3 regions of the Streptomyces sp. NPDC090798 genome follow, and region 3 is predicted to be linked to each of the others. Evidence: riboswitches for the same ligand, from Rfam matches in the RefSeq annotation. Region 3 holds a riboswitch; each other region holds the start of a gene.

Region 1 (2,255 bases), on a different contig from region 3:
GACTCCTCGCGGACGTACGCGCCCGGCTTGGGGGCGTGGATCATCATGCCGTTGCCGATGTAGAGGCCGACGTGGCTGATGTCGTCGTAGAAGAAGACGAGGTCACCGGGCTTGATGTCGGCGAGCGAGACGGTCGTGCCCGCATTCACCTGGTCGTAGGTGGTGCGCGGGAGGGTGACGCCGGCGGCCTTCCAGGCGGCCTGGGTGAGGCCGGAGCAGTCGTAGGAGCCGGGCCCGGTCGCGCCCCAGACGTACGGCTTGCCGATCTGGGTGCGGGCGAAGGCGAGGGCTTTGTCGGCCTTGGCGGTGTACGAGGTGTCGGTGGCCGCATTCCCGGAGGTGCCGGCGGAGCCAGTGGTCCCGGAGGTGCCGGAACCCGTCTGTTGCCCGGCGGCCGCCTCCTGGGCCTTCTTCTCCGCCGCGGCCTGCTGTTGGGCCAGCTCCGCCGCCTTGCGGTCGGCCGCTTCCCGCTTCTTCCTCTCGATCGCCGCCAGCCGCGCCTTCTCCTCGGCGGTCAGCTTCGAGAGCAGCGAGCGCGCCTCGGCGAGCTTGCGCTGGACGTCGGCCTTGGACGTCCTGAGCGCGCTCTGCGTCGTGGTGAGTGTCTGCAGACTCTTGGAGGCCTCCGCACGCTTCTTGGTGGTGGCGGCCTGCTCGGTGACGTAGTCGTCGACGGCCGCCTTCTGGCGGGTGGTCAGACGGTTCATCAGCTGGGTCTGGTCGAAGTAGTCCTGCGGATTGTCGGCCAGCAGGAGGCTCGCGGTGTCGGGGGCGGCGGCGCCGGTGCGGTACTGCGCCGCGGCGAACGAACCCAGCTCCTCGCGCGCGGTGTTGAGCTTCTCGGTGCGCTGGGCCACGTCGTCGAGGAGGGAGTCGACGCGCTTGCGCTGCTGGGCGGTCTTCTCCCTGGTCGCGTTGTACTTCTCGGTCGCCGTCTCGGCCTGGTGGTAGAGGTCGTCGACCTTCTTCTCGACCTCTTCGACGCTCGGCTTGGAGTCGGCCGAGGGCGCGGCGTTCGCCGTCTGGGAGAGCAGGGCCACGGAGGTGAGGGCCGCCGTGGCGAGGGCGGGAGTCCGTATACCCGCTATGCGCGTAGCCGTAGGACTCCACTTGCGGTGCGACGCCAAGGTGGCGACTCCTTCCGTCATCCGCCTACCGAGTTAGCTGTCGGGTTCGGGCGGGTGCTTCCGGAAGGTTTGCCCTACGGTCCTTGCCCGCAGGGCGGTTGGACCGATTCACCCCAAGTTCGGTTGGGTCCCCGGCTCCGGCTGCCGCGTGGGCGCACCGGACTCGGCGGAGGCCGCACGGCCCGGCGACGTTCGCCGGTTGGGTCGAGCGGCCTGCCCGGCACGCTAGCCAACTCATAACTGTTCTGTGAAGTTTGATGTGCGATATGCCCGATACATTTTCGTGACCTTGATCTGGCGGGCCGTTGACCGTGGCTGACCGTGATGAACCGATCCTGAGCGGTGACGGCGTCCTGTGCGGTAAGAGGGGCGGGGTGCGGTAGGAGGGGCGGGAAAGCGATGCGGGAAGAGATCATGCGCGGTCGCGGAAAAACCGGTCGGGTTTCCAGGGTGGCCGCGGGTTGTCAGTGGGGCCGCCTAGACTCGGAGAGCGATGAGCAGCCTCTTTGATGACAGCTTTCTGGCGGACCTCCAGCCTTCCGGGGCCCACGAGGAAGAGCCCCCGCCGCCGCCCGAGGACGGGGCGCCGGAGCCGCTTCCGGACGACCTGTTCGGCGGCCGCTTCGACGTGCCCGCGAGCCGGGACGCCTACTACCGCGACGGCGCGCCCCGCCCCGCCGTGGACCCGGCGGCCCTGCTGGACGGGCTGAACGAGAACCAGCGCGCGGCCGTGGTGCACTCCGGCTCCCCGCTGCTCATCGTGGCCGGCGCGGGCTCCGGCAAGACCCGGGTACTCACCCACCGCATCGCCCACCTGCTGGGCGAGCGTCATGTCCACCCGGGCCAGATCCTCGCGATCACCTTCACGAACAAGGCCGCGGGCGAGATGAAGGAGCGCGTCGAGCAGCTCGTCGGCCCGCGCGCGAACGCGATGTGGGTCATGACCTTCCACAGCGCGTGTGTGCGGATCCTGCGCCGCGAGAGCAAGAAGCTCGGCTTCACCTCCTCGTTCTCGATCTACGACGCCGCCGACAGCAAGCGGCTGATGGCGCTCGTCTGCCGTGACCTGGATCTCGATCCCAAGCGCTTCCCGCCCAAGTCCTTCAGCGCCAAGATCTCGAACCTGAA
Region 2 (2,255 bases), on a different contig from region 3:
TCTGGCCCCAGCCGGGTTCGGCGGCGGGATTCATCCTGGACCCGGCGGGCAGCTGCCTCGAACTTCCGGTGCGAGCGCGGGAGTCCGACCCGGGGATCACCTTCGAGGAGCCGGAGCAGTCCGAACCCCTGGGAGTGACGTCCCCCGCCACCCTCGACGAACCCCGCCCCGAACGCCTGGTCGCCCGTGACGTGGCGAGGGGCGAGTGGCGTTCGGAGGTCGACCCCCGCCGGGACGGCACCCGTGTCCACCCGGACGGCCTCGAATGCACGGAGGAAGCCCTGGACACGTACACCATCGGCGAGTCGGACCCGCTCTCCGCCCGTATCCGCTCGACGAGGTCGATCCGTCTGCACCGGCCGGAGCTGCCTTGGGACGCCCGGGTCGAGACACGCTCCGAACTCAGCTGCGACGCCCGGGAGTTCATCACCTCGAACGAGCTGATCTGCAAGGACGGCGACGAGGTGGTCTTCCATCGGACGTGGGAGAGGAGAATCCCCCGGACGGCGGACTGGAGTCCCGACGGCGCCATGGGCAACCCTGAGGAGCATGGCGCGGACCGGTGAGTTCCTGATGGCCCTGGACGAGGGGATGCTCGCGTACTTCCGCGAGATGGCCGACGAGATGGTCACACGCTTCGGGATCCCCCGGGCCGAAGCGGTGGCGAGGATCAACAGGGCTTACGCGGGGCAGGAGTTCGGGCCTTATCCGGACCTGATGTGCCACGAACTCCCCGAATACTGGGCCTACGGCCTCTACTTCAAGCCCAACGCGGGCCGGCTCCCCGACGACGACCCCGACACGGACCTGTCCGTGTGGGAGGTACGCCCGGCTCCGCCCGCGGGCTCATCGGCCTGGACGCTCGACTCCTGATGTCCGTTTTGCCGCCAGTGCCGCTTTATTTCTACTTGGTCGCGTGAATTGGGTCACGCGCATGCGGGGTGGACTCTTTATCCCATCTTGACGACTTCCCCTTTGCATAAGGCAAGTTGAGCGTCACGTTCCGGATTAATCGGGCATTTTCCCCCTCATTTTTGCCAGGTGAAAGCGATCTACACCGGGAAATGAGGGCTTGTTCCGGACATGTGCTCTCGCATACGTTCACGTCGATCCGGACGGACCGCCCAATCCTGCCGCCGACCGGAATAACCCAGCCACCCACACACGCACGGCAGGAGCGGGGGACCCAGGTAAGCCGCCGATCCGGACACCGGAACGGCTAGGGGTGAAGTCGCACACACCGTGCGGCCGGGCAGCTCCCGCCCGAACCCGACAGCTCACCTCGCAGGCACCGGAGAGGAATTCGCCATGTCCGCACGAGGCAAACGCCACAGCTTCAAGACCCGCAGCATCCTCACTCGGGGCATCCTCGCCGCGGGAATGGGCGGAGTCGCGCTCGCCCTTCCGATCATGAGCGCGACCTGCGCACAGGCCGCCACCACCACCGACGTCCAGCTCATCACGTACAAGGTGGTCGCGGGCGACACCCTGGCCAAGATCGCGCAGAAGAACCCCACGAGCGGCGGCGCGGCGAAGCTGTACGCCGCCAACCGCGCGGTCATCGGCCCCGACCCGACGACGCTCCGCCCGGGCCTCACGCTGACCGTGGGCACCAGAACCATCAAAAGCACCACCAAGGCGACCCCGGCGCCCACCGCCAAGGCCCCTGCGAAGACGTACGCGAACAACCTCGACGGATGGATCAAGCACTCGCTGGACATCATGGCCCGCGCCAAGATCCCCGGCACCTACAACGGCATCCACCGCAACGTCATGCGCGAGTCCTCCGGAAACCCCCTGGCCATCAACAACTGGGACTCCAACGCAAAGGCCGGCATACCTTCCAAGGGCCTCCTCCAGGTCATCGACCCGACGTTCAAGGCCTACCACGTGCCGGGCACGTCGATGAACCCCTACGACCCGGTCGCGAACATCACGGCGGCCTGTAACTACGCGGCGGCGAAGTACGGCTCGATCGACAACGTCAACGGGCCCTACTGATAGGACTGGTGGGGCTGGTTGGGCCGGTAGGGCTGGTACGACTGCCGGGGCTGACGGGGCTGATGGGGTCGAAGAGACTCGGACGGCTGCCGGGACCCACGCGGCTCTCCGGACTCCCGGAACCGGTCCGACCGGCCCGGGAACAACCGCTCCAGCACCACCGCGATCCCGTCGTCCTCGTTCGACAGCGTCACCTCGTCGGCCATCGCCTTCAGCTCCGGATGGGCGTTGGCCATGGCGACCCCCTGCGCGGC
Region 3 (2,255 bases):
ACGATCAGGGGTTGATGCCCTTGCTCTGCAGCCACGCCATCGGGTCGATCGCGCTGCCGCCGCCCGGGTGAACCTCCAGGTGCAGATGCGGCCCGGTCACGTTGCCGGTCGCGCCCACGCGCCCGATGACGTCGCCGGTGGCCACCTTCTGGCCCACGCTGACGCTGATGGACGACTGGTGGCAGAACCACAGCTCCGTGCCGTCGTCGAGGGTGAGGATGGTGCGGTAGCCGTACGAGCCGGCCCAGCCCGCCTCCGTGATCGTGCCGCTGTGGATGGCCTTGATCAGAGTGCCGGTGGGGGCCGCGAAGTCGAGGCCGGTGTGGTACCCGGAGGACCACATGGAACCGGCGTCACCGAAGCGGGAGGTCAGGGTGTACGAGGAGGTCGGCAGCGAGTAGCTCTTGGCGAGCTCGGCGAGGCGCGCGGCCTCGGCCTTCTGCTTGGCGTCCTCGTCCGCCTTCTTCTTCGCGGCGGCGACCTTGGCCTCGGCGTCGTCCTTCTGCTTGGCGGCCAGCGCGACCGCCTTCTTCGCGGCGGCGGACTCGGCGGCGTCCTGGGCCGCCTTGTCGATCTGGTCCTGCTGCGACTCGGCCTGCTGGATGATGCGGGCGCGCAGCGCCTCGCCCGCGTCCTTGTTGCCCTGCGCGGCGTCGGCGCTGGTCACGCCGGCGCTGGTGAGCGGGGTGGCGGAGCCCTTCGGCGTGCTGGAACCACCGTCGGATATCAGCGCCTTGGCCGATTCGGTGACCGAGGAGAGGTCGGGCAGCGAGATGGAGACCGGCGGCTTGCCGGGCGCCGCGGTGGCCATGCCGCCCGCGCCGACGGCGGCGATGACGCCGACGCCCAGGACCGTGGAGCTGCGGGCGAGTCCCCCGCCACGCTGCTTGGAGACGCGGTGCCGGCCGCGGAGGGGACGGATGGAATCCTCGGTGGGGTTCCACTCCTCCCAGGGGCCCTCGTCCTTGCCGTAGGCGTAGCCAAATGTCTGGGTGTCGTTCGGCGGGAACGAAGTGGGCTGGGCGGGCCGGTTGGACGCCACGTGGGCGTGCTCCTTTCCTTCCTTCTCGCCTACCGGGTTAGCTGACGGGTTCGGAGCAGGAAGGTCTCCTACGCGCGTCAACCCACGGTGTCTCCACCGTGAAAGACGCTCGATTCACCCCAAGTTGGTGGTTCCCCGGTTCCCTCACGGGATTCGGCGCGTGCGCACGGAGCCGACTCTTGTGACGGCTGGGACGACCGCGCTGCGTTATCGAACGTTAATAGACGCGGGTACCGGATTCCAAGCCGTTCGTACTGATCATTAACCACTTTTGGCCAGGACTTACCACCCACGACCGACGGAAATCGGGCGAGTTGGCCGCACCTGCCTACCTGGCGGTTGGCTACGGCCGCCGCACGGCGAGCAGCGCCATGTCGTCCGTCAGGGCGCCGCCCGTGTGGCGCCGGACCTCCTCCGCGAGCGTGGCCAGCAGGGCGTCGGGGCCGGGGAAGGTCCGTCCGGCCAGGCGCGCGGCCGGATCGTAGAAGCGCCCCTGCGCGTCGCGGGCCTCGGACAGTCCGTCCGTATGGAAGAGGAGCGTGGCCCCGTGCGGGAACTCCGCCTCCTCGGCACGGTCCGGCCAGCTGCCCAACTCGCCCATGCCGAGCGGCAGTGCGGGGTTCGCGGCGGCGAGCGTGACCAGCGTTCCGTCCGCGTGCAGGAGCAGCGGCGGCGGGTGGCCGCGGTTGACGATCCGTACGAGGTCGCCCTCGTGCGTGATCTCCGCGAGGACGGCGGTGGTGAACCCCTCGAAGGCGTCGAGCCCCTCGCGCCGGGTGCCCTCGCGGGCCAGCGCCCGCTCCAGCCGCTGCGCGACCGCCTCCGGCGTGGCCTCCTGCTCGGCCGCCTCCCGGAACGCCCCGATGACCACCGCGACGGCGGCCACCGCGTCCATGCCCTTCCCGCGCACGTCACCCACCGCCAGCCGTACGCCGTGCGGGGAGTCCTGCACCGCGTACAGGTCGCCGCCGATGAACGCGCCCGCCTGCGCGGCCTCGTAACGCGCCGCGACGTCGAGGCCGCCGATCCGCTGGTCGGGTTCCGGCAGGACGGCACGCTGGGCCGCCTCGGCGATCTGGTGGGCCGAGGCGAGTTGTTCGTCGGTGCGGCGGACGAGGATGTTGATGAGCACGGCCAGCACGCCGACGGTCGCCACGGTGGCGACCTCCGTGAGCGCGTCCACCTTGAGGACGATGCCGAGCCGGATGTGGAT

Evidence for each region. Region 3 has a riboswitch for cyclic di-AMP ahead of ACIQTP_RS34025 (M23 family metallopeptidase). Riboswitches for the same ligand answer to the same signal wherever they lie in the genome.
Region 1: another riboswitch for cyclic di-AMP. It lies ahead of ACIQTP_RS45865 (NlpC/P60 family protein); the one in region 3 lies ahead of ACIQTP_RS34025 (M23 family metallopeptidase).
Region 2: another riboswitch for cyclic di-AMP. It lies ahead of ACIQTP_RS24485 (transglycosylase SLT domain-containing protein); the one in region 3 lies ahead of ACIQTP_RS34025 (M23 family metallopeptidase).

What each region holds. Positions count from the first base shown of each region.
Region 1 is NZ_JBIVXA010000042.1:11,336-13,590, forward strand. Features, by position in the region: gene ACIQTP_RS45865 (NlpC/P60 family protein) at 1-1,127, opposite strand, end outside; cyclic di-AMP (ydaO/yuaA leader) riboswitch at 1,134-1,306, opposite strand; gene pcrA (DNA helicase PcrA) at 1,621-2,255, shown strand, end outside.
Region 2 is NZ_JBIVXA010000011.1:147,956-150,210, reverse strand. Features, by position in the region: gene ACIQTP_RS24495 (CocE/NonD family hydrolase) at 1-566, shown strand, start outside; gene ACIQTP_RS24490 (hypothetical protein) at 550-873, shown strand; cyclic di-AMP (ydaO/yuaA leader) riboswitch at 1,143-1,304, shown strand; gene ACIQTP_RS24485 (transglycosylase SLT domain-containing protein) at 1,309-2,001, shown strand; gene ACIQTP_RS24480 (HAD family hydrolase) at 1,995-2,255, opposite strand, start outside.
Region 3 is NZ_JBIVXA010000019.1:169,608-171,862, reverse strand. Features, by position in the region: gene ACIQTP_RS34025 (M23 family metallopeptidase) at 5-1,042, opposite strand; cyclic di-AMP (ydaO/yuaA leader) riboswitch at 1,054-1,211, opposite strand; gene ACIQTP_RS34020 (PP2C family protein-serine/threonine phosphatase) at 1,386-2,255, opposite strand, start outside.